4 regions of the Pseudarthrobacter sp. NPDC055928 genome follow, and region 2 is predicted to be linked to each of the others. Evidence: riboswitches for the same ligand, from Rfam matches in the RefSeq annotation. Region 2 holds a riboswitch; each other region holds the start of a gene.
What was found. A riboswitch is a leader RNA that binds a small molecule or an ion and turns the genes downstream of it on or off. The one in region 2 is predicted to bind thiamine pyrophosphate.

Region 1 (3,513 bases), on a different contig from region 2:
ATGTCCGCCACCAGCTGAGTGACGAGGATTTCCAACGGGAGTTCGTCCGCCGCGTCTATGCTGCAGATCTCCAGGAGCCCGCCACCCAGGAGGAACGACGCTCCGCCCGGCGGCTCCGGCTGCAGGCCCCGGCCTGGGAGGCGCCGCTGCATATCGTCCCGGGCGTGCCAACGCTGGTGCTGACCGGCGGCTGGGAGCCGCTGTATGAAGAGATCGCCGGATACCTCCGCGAAACCGGTGCCCTGCACCGCATTGCTGCGGGCGGGCACCGGCCCCAGGATTCGGCGGAAGGCGATCACGCCATCCGGGCGTTCGTGGGCGACGTCAGCCGCGGCCGGTCAGCCCGGGCCTCCTGACGCGTTAGCGCGAAGGCACCTCCAGGTCAGGCAGGTAAACCTTCCCGCCTGCCGCGAGGAACTCCTCGCTCTTTTCTCGCATCCCGGCCGCCATCTCCGCCAGGGCTGCCTGGGATTCAGCCGAGCCGTACTCATCCCGGATGTCCTGGCTGATCCTCATGGAGCAGAACTTGGGGCCGCACATGGAACAGAAGTGGGCGGTTTTGGCCGGCTCGGCGGGCAGCGTTTCGTCGTGGAAGGCTTCCGCAGTGACCGGGTCCAGGGACAGTGCGAACTGGTCCCGCCAGCGGAACTCGAACCGCGCCTTTGACAGGGCGTCGTCCCGCTCATGGGCGCCGGGGTGGCCCTTGGCCAGGTCGGCGGCGTGGGCCGCGATCTTGTAGGTGATCACACCCGTCTTCACATCGTCCTTGTTGGGCAGGCCGAGGTGCTCCTTAGGCGTGACGTAGCAGAGCATGGCGGTGCCGTAGCGGGCGATCTCGGTGGCCCCGATGGCGGAGGTGATGTGGTCGTAGCCGGGTGCTATGTCCGTGACCAGCGGTCCGAGGGTGTAGAACGGGGCCCCCTTGCAGAGCTCCTGCTGGCGTTCCACATTCTCCCGGACAAGGTGGAACGGTACGTGGCCGGGTCCTTCCACCATCACCTGCACGTCGAATTCCCAGGCGCGCTGCGTCAGTTCAGCCAGCGTATCCAGCTCGGCGAACTGGGCGGCATCGTTGGCGTCCGCCGTCGCTCCCGGGCGCAGCCCGTCGCCGAGGGAGAAAGCGACGTCGTATTTGGCGAAAATTTCGCACAGCTCGTCGAAGTGGGTGTACAGGAAGTTCTCCTGGTGATGCGCGAGGCACCAGCCGGCCATGATGGAACCGCCACGGGAAACGATGCCGGTGACACGGTTGGCCGTCAGCGGCACGTAGCGCAGCAGCACTCCGGCGTGGATGGTCATGTAGTCCACGCCCTGCTCGCACTGCTCAATCACGGTGTCACGGAAGATCTCCCACGTCAGCTTGTTGGCCTCGCCATTGACCTTCTCCAGCGCCTGGTAGATGGGCACCGTGCCGATGGGGACGGGGGAGTTGCGGATGATCCATTCACGCGTGGTGTGGATGTCATCGCCGGTGGACAGGTCCATCACGGTGTCGGCTCCCCACTGGGTTGCCCACTGCAGTTTGTCCACTTCCTCGGCGATGGAACTTGTCACAGCCGAGTTGCCGATATTGGCGTTGATCTTGACCAGGAAGGCCTTGCCGATGATCATCGGCTCGGATTCCGGGTGGTTGATGTTGTTGGGGATGATGGCGCGGCCCGCCGCCACTTCGCTGCGGACCAGTTCCACGTCACAGTTTTCGCGGAGGGCAACGAACTGCATTTCCGGGGTGATGACACCCTGCTTTGCGTAGTGCATCTGGGTGACTGTCCGGCCGTCGACGGCGCGGCGGGGCACCGGCTGTGCTCCCTTCCACTCTGCGGAGGCTGCGCCGCGGCGGACTGCCGACTTGCCGTCGTCGAGCAGGTTCCGTTCCCGGCCGCTGTAGGGCTCGGTGTCGCCACGGGCCGCGATCCATTCCGAGCGGAACGGGTCCAGGCCCACTACCGGATCACTTCCAGGGCCGGCGGTGCGGTAGGTCCGGAAAGGGCCGTTCGCCTCGCCGTTGGGCGATGGTTCCAGCGCAATTTCCGTTACCGGAACCCGGATTCCGGTGGCCTCGTCACTGATGAACGCCAACGAATGGGATTTCAGCGACTGGGTTTCAGTGCCGGCTTTCCCCTTGGCCGTCTCATTTTGGGCAGCAATCAGCCGTGTTTCTGGTGTACTCAATGAATACTCACTTCCTTCGCCGGCATTACCCGGACAGGTTCAACGGTCGCAGGCTGCGTCAGCCTGATCTCAGCCCCTGCAAGGGCTCCCGTGTGGTCTAGATGAAGCTACCACAGGTGCGGGAGGGCACTCCTGACCGTGACGTGGGCGGGCTCTTCCGCGGATTAGGCTGTTGCCATGGCCGGAATCATCGAATTCAGCGGAACAGTGCTCACCGGACCGAATGAGGAACGGCGGGGCCTCTGGTCCGTCGACGGCCGTCTCACGTTCCACAGGCCCCCCACGTCCCCCGATGCTGTGCTTGGGGGCTGGGTCCTTCCCGGGTTCGTTGATGCCCACTGCCACGTTGGCCTGGGACCCGGCGGCGTCGTCCCGGATGCGATGGCTGAAGAACAGGCCCGCACCGACCGCGACGCAGGCACGCTCCTGGTCCGTGATGCCGGGGCGGCAAGCGACACGCGTTGGCTGCAGCAGCGTCACGACATGCCCAGGCTTATCCGCGCCGGGCGGCATATTGCCCGGTCCCGGCGCTACCTGCGGGATTTCGCCGTCGAGGTGGAGCCGGACGGCCTGGTGGAGGCCGTGCGGAAGCAGGCGAGGGCCGGCGACGGCTGGGTCAAGCTCGTGGGGGACTGGATTGACCGCGACGCCGGAGACCTCGCACCGTCGTTTCCCGACGCCGTCGTCCGCGATGCCGTGCAGGCGGCCCACGACGAGGGCGCACGGGTGACCGCGCACTGCTTCGCCGAAGCCACCCTTGACCAGATGCTCGACGCCGGCATCGACTGCATCGAGCACGCCACTGGATTGCTGCCCCGGCACGTTCCCCGGCTCGCCGCCCAGGGTGTCCCCATCGTTCCGACGCTGATCAACATCGACACCTTCCCGGACATCGCCCGCCAGGCCGAAGCGAAATTCCCGCGGTACGCCGAGCACATGCACGCGCTGTGGGAACGCAGGTACGAGCGCGTGTACGAAGCCTTCGCAGCGGGTGTGCGAATCTATGCCGGGACAGATGCGGGCAGCGTCATCCGGCACGGACGGATCGCCGACGAAATCCTGGCACTGCACCGGGCAGGCCTCCCTCCTGCGGCGGCCCTGGATGCTGCTTGCTGGGGTGCGCGGACGTGGCTCGGCGCTGAGGGGATCTCCGAGGGTGCCAGCGCCGATGTGGTGTTGTGCGGGGAAGACCCCCGGCGCGTCCCCTCCACTGTCGCCACGCTCCGGCACGTCGTGTTGCGGGGCGAGGTGATCCGCTGACCGTTGAAGATCACGCATCGTACAGCTGGGAATAAATTGAAGCTTCAAGTAATTTAGAAGAGTAGAGGCCTCCGAGATCCG
Region 2 (3,513 bases):
CGGGTGGGCGGCGAGCACCGTGGCCACGGACAGCCGGCGCTTCTCACCGCCGGAGAGCGTGTAGGGGTTGGCGTCCACGAGTTCGGTCAGCCGAAGCCGCTGGAGGAGCTCATCCACCCGTTCCTCGCCGTGGCCAAGATGCCTGGGGCCGAACATCAGCTCGTCCAGGACATTGCCGGTGACAAACTGGTGCTCTGGCTCCTGGAAGACGGTTCCGATGCGGGCGATCAGCTGGTCCGCCTTCCATTTGTAGGGGTCGATGCCTGCGCCCTGGCTCAGGTCCACGGTGGCCGAAACATTTCCCCCTACGGGTGCCAGCAGGCCGGCCAGGGTCAGCGCGAACGTGGATTTTCCCGCACCGTTCGGACCTGTGATGGTGAGCGCCTGCCCGGCGCGAACCTGCGCCGAGATGCCCTGCTGGACCGGAACCGGAGGGATCGCTTTGAAGCGGCGGCGGCGCGGCCGTTCCCGCGAAACGGCAAGGTCCTCGGCCGCCAGCAGCAGGTCCCCCGAGCCGCCGGAAGTCCGGTTCCGCGTGGCCGGAACAAAGCCGGGGACCCACACACCGGCAGCAATCAGCATGTCCCTCGCTTCGGCGAGGACCTGGTCCGGCGGCCCGTCCAGCAGCACTGCGGGATCGGTTGCGGAGCCTGGCTGCAGCACCACGATCCTGTCCACGAGGTCCTTCCAGACGGACACGCGGTGCTCCACCACAACCAGCGTGGCCCCGGTCTTGTCCAGGCAGCGTCCCACGGCGTCGCGGACCTCGAGGACCCCGGTGGGGTCCAGGTTGGCCGTGGGCTCGTCCAGGAGAATCAGCCCCGGCCGCATGGCCAGGATGCCGGCGAGCGCCAGGCGCTGCTTCTGCCCGCCGGAAAGGGCCGACGTCGGGTGGTCCAGCGGCAGGTGGGAGAGCCCGACGTCGTCAAGCGCCTCGTGCACGCGCGCCCAGATCGCATCGCGCGGCACGGCGAGGTTCTCGGCACCGAAGGCGACGTCGTCGCCGAGCCGGGAGAGGACCACCTGCGTTTCGGGATCCTGCTGCACCAGCCCGGCGCGGCCGCGCCGCTCACGGGGGGATGCGCCGTCGATCCGCAGCGAACCGGATTCGTCGGAATCGCCCGCTTCGCCGTCGTCGTTCACATCCCCCAGCACCCCCGCGAGGGCGTGGAGGAGCGTGGATTTGCCCGCCCCTGACGGGCCCAGCAGGAGCACACGCTCCCCGGGCTTGATGTCCAGGTCCAGGGCGTGGACCGCAGGCCGGGACCGGCCGGCGTGCCGCCACCCCCAACCGCGGGCAGTGACGGCGGCGGGCCGCATCGCAGCGGCTGTGCCGTCGTCGTAGGCTGCGGGCATTAGGAGAAGACGGGCTCCGACGCAGCCTTGCGGGACGCGAAGGAGCTCAGCACACCGGTCCTGGCCAGGCCGCGCGTGGCGATCCAGGACAGCGCGCCGGCGATGATCGCGCCCGAGATGGCGGTAAATACGATGTACGCGAGCTTGTCACCGGCGGCGTAGGCGATGTTCCAGCCCCAGGGGGCGAAGGAGTCGTTCAGGCCGCAGAACAGCCCGGCCGCAGCGCCGGCCAGCAGCGCGACGGGCAGGTTGAACTTCTTGTAGACGAAGATGGCGAAGATGATCTCGGCACCCAGGCCCTGGACGAAGCCGGAAAACAGCACGGAGGCGCCGTACGGCGAGCCCATGATCAGTTCACCCATGGCGGCCACCGTTTCGCAGAAGAGCGCGGCGCCCGGCTTGCGGATGATCAGCATGCCCAGCACGGCGGGGATCATCCAGCCGCCGGCGATGAGGCCGGTTAGCGGCGGGTAGACGGCGTTCATAGGCGGCGAAACCGCGGCGGCGCCCTGGGACCACGCCCAGAAGATCACGCCGCCGGCGATGGCGATGAGGGCGGCCACCACGATGTCAACGATGCGCCAGGTGTAGCCGGTCTTTTTGATTGCTGCAGTGCTCATGTGATCCTCCTGAGGAACAGGAGGGGAAAGTGTTCCGGCGGTCGGCTTGCCACCGGTTACCGCACACTTCGAGAACTCGACTCCCTTGCGCCGGTACTAACCGGATCAGGTTCGAGGGTCTGCGGCTGTCCCGCACTCTCAGCGCCCACCTGCGGTTCCCTGGCAATGCCAGTGATGCCCGACGGCGGCGCTCCCCTGTCGTTAATAAAGCTGGTCTTTGAATATTCTGCCCTGATGGGCGTGGTCCAGTTTACACCGCTGGGGCGGTAGATTGTGGGCCATGACTGCCAACAACCCGACTGTGACTGCGTTCAATCCCGACTCAAGGCTGCCCCAGCCATCAGGCCTGCTCGAGGCCCTGATTGACCGGATCGAGGCCGAGATCACCGAGCTGCAGTTTCCGCATTTCACCAAGGACGATTCCCTCAATCTGGGGTTGCTCCTGGTGGAGCTGGGGAAGACGCGGCGGCTTCCCATCGCGATCGACATCACCAAGGGCGAGCAAGTGCTCTTCCACGTGGCCTTGGATGGTGCCACCCCGGACAACGAGCACTGGATCCGGGCCAAGCAGCGCACCGCCGCCCGGTATGAGATCCCGTCATTGCTGGTGGGACTCCGCGGCAGGCTGCACGGCGGCCGGATCGAGGACCACGGCTGGTTCGACGAGTCCACCTACGCGCCACACGGCGGCTCCTTCCCGGTGTACGTGGCCGGAGTGGGTGCGGTAGCCACTGTCACCGTTTCCGGGCTGCCTCAGCAGCAGGACCACGACCTCGTGGTGGAGGCCCTGCGCGAAATCCTGGGGTCCATGCGGGCCGAGTAAGCGTGCCCCCGGGCCGGGCTTCCTGACACTCCCGAAGTTGACACGCTCCCCCTGACGACACGAGGATGAAGTCGATCCGGAAAGCGTTTTCTCACTGGCGCAGCCGTGGAAGCCGCCGTCAGATCCGGCAGCCTTCAGGAGGGCGGGCATTTGAGCAGCCAGCACACCATCGACCGTCAAGCCCTGGTCCGCCGGCACAACGTGGAGCAGCGGAGCCTTGATCCCCGCAGCCCGGTTTCCGTGGGCAACGGCGAGTTCTGCTTCACGGTAGACCTCACCGGGCTCCAGAGCCTCCCGGCCGAGTACCCCGTAGGAGGGCCGCCCGGCACGCTGCTCGGCTCGCAGTCCCAATGGGGCTGGCACTCCATCCCCGCGTCCGAGGAGTACAGCCTGGCCAGTTCCACGGTTCTGTACGATTCCGCGCGGGGCCCGGTCCCTTACCTGGACATGGTGGGCGACATCGTGGACGGCCGGGAGACCAAAGCGTCCCGCGCCGAGACCTGGCTGCGGGCGAACCCGCACCGCCTGGACCTGGGCCGGATCGGGTTCGCGTGGACGGATCGGGCCGGGGCCGGGGCGCCACGGCCGCTCACCGCGGCAGACGTCGTCGACCCCGTCCAGACCCTGGACCTCTGGACCGGGACGGTCACCAGCACGTTCAGCCTCCGGGGCCATCCCGTCAAGGTCACCACCGCCTGCCATCCGGACCGGGAC
Region 3 (3,513 bases), on a different contig from region 2:
CTGGGGAGCAGCGGCGATCCGGTAGCCGCCGTCGGGAAGCTGCACGATCTCCTGCTCAGGCATGTTCAGGCTCGCGCCATCGCGTTCCCGCTCCAGCTCAACACGCTTGAGGCCCACTTCCTTAAGGAGCTCCAACACCGGCGAGGCCGTTCCGGCGTCGAGTTCAGCCTGGGCGCCCTTGTAGCTGAGCTTGGCCCTGCTGCGGACCCGTGCCCTTTGGACCGAAACGGACGTGACCTGGGCAGCCTGGTCCAGGTGGAAGTCCCACACAAAGGCAGAGCAGAGCTGGCCTGCCAGGAGGCTGCCGGCCCCCTCGCTGATGACCTCCGGATGAAGGGGGATGCGGCCGTCGGGCGCGTAGAACGTCTGTCCCCGGCGGCGGGTCTCGGCGTCCAGCGGCCCGCCGGGCACCACGAATGCGGGTACATCTGCGATGGCGTAGAGGACTCGATAGCCGCTACCGGCGCGCTCAATAAACAGGGCCTGGTCTAGATCGGTGGAGGACTCAGGATCAATAGTGAGGAAATCAATGCCTGTCAGGTCGGCATCAGGCAGTTGCCTTGAGGAGACAGCGGCTTCCGCATCTCGGACGGCGTCGGCAGGGTAGTCGCCCGGTAGCTCCAGCTCGGTCCGCAGCGCACTCAGTGCCTCCTCGAGGGCATTGGTGTGCTCGTGGACATTTGGGGCCAGCCGATGATGTGACACGAAATTCAGGTTAGCCCGATTTTCGCTGATTATGCACGCCATCCCCTCTTTGGGGCCGAAGGCCTAGGAGCCGGCGGCGTCCAGGGCCCGAAGCAGTGCCGCGGCGGCCTCTGCGGGATCGGCGGCTTCGGTGATGGCCCGGACCACAACGATCCGGCGGGCGCCCGCTTCCACCACCTGCTCTACGTTGCCAAGGTCCACGCCCCCAATGGCGAACCAGGGTACCTCTGCCACGCCGGGCACGGACGCCGCCTGTTTGACTGCGCCCGCGGCGTACCTGAGGAGGTCGAGCCCGACGGCGGCCCGGCCGGGCTTGGTGGGGGTGGCCCAGACCGGGCCAACACAGAAATAGTCCAGCCCGGTGGGTGCGGCTGTGACGGCGGCCGAGGCCGAGACCGCGCCGTCGATCTGTGAGGTGGTGTGGGTGGACAGACCGATGGCTGCATTGCCGTTCAACAAGGTGCGTGCAGCCTTCAGCGGCAGGTCCTTCTGGCCAATATGGAACACCGGGGCACCTGAGAGCACCGCGACGTCGGCCCGGTCATTGACCGCCCATAGCCGTCCATGGCGCAGGGCGGACTCCTTCAGTACTGCCAGCAGGTCCAGCTCCTCTGCTGCCTCAATCGTCTTGTCGCGGAGCTGGATGATGTCCACGCCCCCGGCGAAGGCCGCATCAACAAACCCGGCGAAGTCACCGCGGTCCTTACGGGCATCCGTGCACAGGTACAGCCGGGCACCGCCCAGGGCCTCAGCATGGCTGGTGGAAAGGAAGGTGCTGTTGACGACGGCAGTGCTGTCAGGAAGGGCTGCGTTCATGGAAACCAGAGTAGTTCCTCTAAACTGGGCAGGTACTGCGGGAGCCCGCGGCAGCTGTCATAAAGCGCCGGGCTGAGAGGGCGTCAGAGCCGACCGCTTGACCTGATCCGGCTAGTACCGGCGTAGGGAAGGAACCACATGATACCGCCAACCGGCATTCCGTCCGCCGGCGCTCCCAGTGACGCTCTCGCCGACCTCTCTGCTGACGTCGCCGTTATCGGCGGGGGTGTGATCGGGCACGGTATAGCCTGGGAAGCCAGGCGCTCGGGCCGTTCTGTGGTTGTGATTGATGATGCCCCCGGTTCCGGCGCCACCTGGGCTGCGGCAGGCATGCTCGCCCCGGTAAGTGAGTTGCACTACCAGGAGGAAGAACTCCTGGAGCTGATGCTTGAATCGTCCCGGCTGTGGCCGGCCTTCGCGGCGGACCTGGCCCGGGACGTTCCCGGCGATGCAGGGTACCTGCCCACCCCCACGCTGGCCATCGGCGCGGACGCAGCCGACCGCCGTGCGCTGATGGACCTCCGATCAGTCCAGCGGGCCCAAGGGCTGGACGTTGAACCACTGACGGTGCGCGAGGCCCGCAGCCGCGAAGCCCTCCTGAGCCCCGCGATCTCCTGCGCCCTGGACATTCCCGCTGACCACCAGGTGGACCCGCGGAAGCTGGTGGCGTGCCTGCGGGAGGCTTTGGCCAGCCACAGGGAGGATTCAGGATCCGCCGTCGCAGGAGCCGAACACGGATTCGCCGTTGCCGACCGTGCGTCGTCGCTGGCCTGGAAAGACGGCCGGGTCGCCGGTGTCCGGCTGGCCGGTGGGGGATCGGTGACCGCCAGCGAAACCATCGTGGCCAACGGGCTTGGAGCGGCGTCGTTGGGCGGGCTGCCCGATGGACTCCAGCTGCCGCTGCGCCCCGTGCACGGCGACATTCTCCGGCTGCGCGTCCCGGAGCATCTCCGCCCTCTGGTCACCGCCACTGTCCGCGGACTGGTCCACGGTGTTCCCGTCTACATCGTTCCAAGGCGTGACGGCACTGTGGTCATCGGTGCCACCCAGCGCGAGGACGCGTTGGCAGCATCCAGTCCGGAGCGCCGCCAGGACGGCACAGGAACGTCGGCTGGCGGCGTCTCGGCAGGCGGCGTCTACCAGCTGCTTCGCGATGCCCAGGTCCTGGTGCCGGCGGTCGCCGAGCTGGAACTGCTGGAAAGTACAGCCCGGGCGCGTCCTGCTACGCCGGATAACGCTCCATTGCTGGGCCGCGTCCACCTCCCAGGGAACCACGGACCGGTGGATGGCCTGATCGTGGCGACGGGTTTTTTCCGCCACGGTGTGCTGTTGACACCTGCAGCCGCCGCCATCTGCCGGGACCTCATGGATGGACGTACAGACCCGCGCTGGCTCCCGTTCAGTCCGGCCAGATTCTCCACACGCCGCGCCGCCATCCTCCAACCCACCAAGGAAACAGCATGAACATCACCCTCAATGGTTCGCAGCACAGCGTGTCCGACGGCGCGTCAATTACCACCCTGGTCAGCCAGGTCACTGGCCGTCCCCTGGCTGCGAACGGGCAGGCCACCGACGGGCAAAAACTGGGTGTGGCAGTGGCACACAACTCCGAAGTAGTACCCCGCAGCCAGTGGTACGTCACGGCACTCGCCGAAGGTGACGACGTCGAACTGGTCACAGCAGTCCAGGGAGGCTGAACCATGACCGAAACCATCAATACCGTTAACCCGACCGGGCACCCGGACGCGCTCGTGATCGACGGCGTGGAGCTCGGCTCCCGCCTGATCATGGGCACCGGCGGCGCGCCAAGCCTTGATGGGCTGGGCGCGGCCCTGCTGGCCTCCGGGACGGAGCTGACCACCGTCGCCATGCGGCGATACTCGCCAGCCGAAACCGGCTCCCTCTTCCAGCTCCTGCTGGACCATGGCATCCGGGTCCTGCCCAACACTGCCGGCTGCTTCACTGCGCGGGATGCCGTGATGACGGCTGAAC
Region 4 (3,513 bases), on a different contig from region 2:
TTGTCCGCCGGGGCGCCCGCGGCAAGGAATTGCGCGTGGAGGGTCTGTCCGACTTCGGCGTAGAGCCAGAAGCAGGGCAGGACCGCTGCCACCAGCACCGCGTAACTGCCCGATGCGGAGGCGGCCAGCAGGTGGTCCACATACGACTTCGTGACAGGACCGAGGACGGGCTCCACGGTTCGCGTACTGAGCCAGTTCCGATGCAGCTCCGATTCAACCTCCAGGCATTGCTGGGCTGATCGGGCCCAAAACAGCTGTGCGGCTTCGGTGGGGGCCAAGGCGCTGGTCCGTGCCAGCACCCGTGAGTATCCATTGAGGTAGATGGCATCCTGGGCCAGGTAGTAGGCGAACTGCTTTTCGGGCAGGCTTCCTGCCACGAGGTTCCGGATGAACTCGAGCTCATAGATGGCGGCGAGGTCTGCGGTGGCCTCCGCACGGAGGAGCTCGGCGAAGCCGCCCTCGCCGAGCGGGGACGGTTCCAGGGCAGGCCCTGTGGCCGCCTGCAGGTGGTGGAAGTGGTGGACGGGACCGTTTCCCGCACCGACGTCCAGGCTGCCCGAGGACTCCAGGGCACCTGCCAGCCAGGGCTTGACGTGCCGCAGTGACGCCTCCCAGTCCCCCAGCCGGGCCTGTGCCGTTGCCATGGCCGACGATAGCGAGCAGCCCGTCCCGTGGCTGTTCCGGGTGGGGATCCTGTCCCCCGGAACCTCCACAATTTCCTGGGCAAGCAGTCCGCCGGTATTGACGAGGGCATCCGGGCAGGCGGCGCCGTCGAGATGTCCCCCCTTCACCAGGATGGTGGAGCCGGTGTCCGCCGCCAACCGCCGGCCCTGTTCCAGCGCTTCTGCCCAGGAGCCGGCCTGGGCCTCTCCGAGCAGCATGGCCAGTTCAGCGAGATTGGGCGTGATCAGGTCCGCCAGCGGGAGCAGTCCGCGGAGGGCAGCCTCGGCAGACGCCTGCAGGAGCCTGTCGCCGCTGGTAGCCACCATGACGGGGTCAAGGACTACGACGCCGGGACGCACCTTTTCGAGCCAGCTGCGGACCGCGGCCACCACCTCGGCATCGCCCAGCATGCCGATTTTGACGGCATCAATGGTGATGTCATCGCTCACGGCTTCCAACTGCTGGACCAGGAAGGCGGCCGGCGGCACGTGCACCGCGCGGACGCCCTGAGTGTTCTGCGCTGTCAGCGCGGTGATCGCGGCCATCCCGTAGCCGCCGTGGGCTGCGATGCTTTTCAGGTCGGCCTGGATGCCGGCGCCGCCGGACGGGTCGGACCCTGCGATGGACAGCACCCGCGGAACGTCCCGGAGGACCGGGGCCGGCGCTGCCGGGCTGAGTACAGATGCCGGGGGCAGGACAGTAGTTGAAGACAAGGAAGACATCCCTTCGTCGGTGCTAGCCGGACAGGTTCAACGGGTGTGGATCTCAGCCGGCCCTTGCGCGGCACCCCGTGTCGGTAACCAAGCCTAGCGTTTCAGTGCCCGGCCCGGCGTCAAATGGCCTGGTCACATGAAGCCGTTAACGCGCGATGCCCGGACGCGCCCCTGCGAAGGGTCGTGTCCGGGCATCCTGGCTGATGTCCTTTGCGGAGGATCAGAGCTCGGAAGCAGGTACTCCTACCCCGAGGATGATTGGCGCCTCTGCCTGTTTCTTGTCGCCTGCGGCGGTTGTGGCCGGCTCAGGCGCCTTGGCCGCGTGGGAGTGGCCGCCGGCTGCTGCGTGCGTTGCCTCGTGGTGTTCTACCGAGGTTGCGTTTGCCGCGCCCTGGGCCCGGCTGGCGCTGCGGTTGCGGCGGGGCCTGCGGGTACGGGACTGCTCAGCGGTGTGGTCTGAGTAATCCTTCTCCTCTACCGCAGCACGCGGCACGTCGGTGCTTGGCTGCGGGGCAGCCTGCGCAGGCTCCGGAGCGGCAACGGCGGGCTCGCCGAGGTGCGCGAAGGCTTCCGCGAGCCTGTCGAGCGTCAGGGCCGGCTGCTGCGGCTGGTCTGCCGCGTGCTCCACGAACGGCAGCGCCACCTGCTCACCGCCGAAAGTGAGCACGGCAGCAGGACGTCCGGACGCGTCGGCGTCATGCTGGCGGGCTGTTGCCGGTGCCTGGCCTGTTGGTGCCTGGCCTGTTGCTGCCGGGGCGGCGTGGGCCTGCTCCGTCGTCGTCCGTGCTGCCGCTGCAGCAGGGCTTCCGGCCGCCGCGGCTCCAGCAGCGTGGGCTACCTCGTCGTCGTGCAGGTGCGCTGCGTGCGCCGCCGCGGCGATGTTGGCCAGGGCCAGCCTGGTGGCCTCAGCCTTGGCGTGCCGCTCGGCGTCGCTGGGATCCGGGTGGACCGTGTGGACCTGGACCGGTGCGGACGGTGCCGCCTCCAAGGGAACGCCTCCGCGTCCACGGCGGCGCTTGCGGTCGCCACGTGCGCCGGGCTGGCTGTCGGCCCGCTGGCTTTCCGGGCGCTGGTCGGGCCGCGGGGTGTCCGTGCGGTGAGTGTCCGTACGCTGTACGTGGTGCTCGGCAGCCACCGTGTTGGCGCGACGGTGCTCCACGGGATCGTCGTGGGTGACCACGCCGCGGCCGGCACAGGTTTCGCACTGCTCGCCGAAGACTTCCAGCAGCCCGGTGCCCATGCGCTTGCGCGTCATCTGAACGAGCCCCAGCGACGTTACTTCTGCCACCTGGTGCTTGGTGCGGTCGCGGCCCAGGCATTCCACCATGCGGCGCAGGACGAGGTCGCGGTTGGATTCCAGGACCATGTCGATGAAGTCGATGACGATAATGCCGCCGATGTCGCGGAGCCGCAACTGGCGTACAACTTCTTCGGCAGCTTCGAGGTTGTTCTTGGTGACCGTTTCCTCGAGGTTGCCGCCGCTGCCGGTGAACTTGCCGGTGTTGACGTCCACCACGGTCATGGCTTCGGTTCGGTCGATAACCAGCGAACCGCCAGAGGGCAGGAAGACCTTGCGTTCGAGTGCCTTGTGGATCTGCTCGTCGATCCGCCAGGCCGCGAAGATGTCCTGGTCCTTGGTCCACTTTTCCAGGCGGCCCACCAAATCGGGGGCCACGTACGTGACGTAGGCCTCGATAGTGTCCCAGGCCTCCTCACCGGAAACGATCAGCTTGGAGAAGTCCTCGTTGAAGACGTCCCGAACCACCTTGATGGTGAGGTCCGGTTCGCCGTAGAGAAGTTCCGGGGCAAGGATCTTCGTGGACGTGGACTGGCTTTCAATGCCCTCCCACTGGGCGCGCAGACGGTTGATGTCGTGCGTGAGCTCCTCTTCCGAGGCGCCTTCTGCGGCCGTGCGGACGATGACGCCGGCATGCTCCGGCAGGCGGTCCTTGAGGATGCGCTTGAGCCGGTTGCGTTCGACGTCGGGCAGCTTACGTGAGATTCCCGTCATGGAGCCGCCGGGTACGTAGACCAGGTAGCGGCCGGGGAGGGAGATCTGGCTGGTCAGGCGCGCGCCCTTGTGACCCACGGGGTCCTTGGTGACCTGGACCAGGACGGTGTCGCCGGACTTCAGGGC

Region 1: linked by a shared signal. The riboswitch ahead of thiC (phosphomethylpyrimidine synthase ThiC) and the one ahead of ACFC25_RS15860 (ECF transporter S component) in region 2 are both predicted to bind thiamine pyrophosphate.
Region 3: linked by a shared signal. The riboswitch ahead of thiO (glycine oxidase ThiO) and the one ahead of ACFC25_RS15860 (ECF transporter S component) in region 2 are both predicted to bind thiamine pyrophosphate.
Region 4: linked by a shared signal. The riboswitch ahead of ACFC25_RS15450 (bifunctional hydroxymethylpyrimidine kinase/phosphomethylpyrimidine kinase) and the one ahead of ACFC25_RS15860 (ECF transporter S component) in region 2 are both predicted to bind thiamine pyrophosphate.

Annotation. Positions count from the first base shown of each region.
Region 1 is NZ_JBHJZH010000002.1:19,023-22,535, reverse strand. It holds gene ACFC25_RS03215 (alpha/beta fold hydrolase) at 1-356, shown strand, start outside; gene thiC (phosphomethylpyrimidine synthase ThiC) at 361-2,172, opposite strand; TPP riboswitch at 2,167-2,274, opposite strand; gene ACFC25_RS03205 (amidohydrolase family protein) at 2,350-3,432, shown strand.
Region 2 is NZ_JBHJZH010000013.1:18,254-21,766, reverse strand. It holds gene ACFC25_RS15865 (ATP-binding cassette domain-containing protein) at 1-1,356, opposite strand, end outside; gene ACFC25_RS15860 (ECF transporter S component) at 1,356-1,976, opposite strand; TPP riboswitch at 2,041-2,183, opposite strand; gene ACFC25_RS15855 (heme-degrading domain-containing protein) at 2,257-2,799, shown strand; gene ACFC25_RS15850 (hypothetical protein) at 2,950-3,513, shown strand, end outside.
Region 3 is NZ_JBHJZH010000002.1:396,543-400,055, reverse strand. It holds gene ACFC25_RS05055 (RNB domain-containing ribonuclease) at 1-705, opposite strand, end outside; gene thiE (thiamine phosphate synthase) at 769-1,521, opposite strand; TPP riboswitch at 1,549-1,668, shown strand; gene thiO (glycine oxidase ThiO) at 1,660-2,985, shown strand; gene thiS (sulfur carrier protein ThiS) at 2,982-3,218, shown strand; gene ACFC25_RS05035 (thiazole synthase) at 3,222-3,513, shown strand, end outside.
Region 4 is NZ_JBHJZH010000012.1:100,866-104,378, forward strand. It holds gene ACFC25_RS15450 (bifunctional hydroxymethylpyrimidine kinase/phosphomethylpyrimidine kinase) at 1-1,385, opposite strand, end outside; TPP riboswitch at 1,368-1,464, opposite strand; gene ACFC25_RS15455 (Rne/Rng family ribonuclease) at 1,597-3,513, opposite strand, start outside.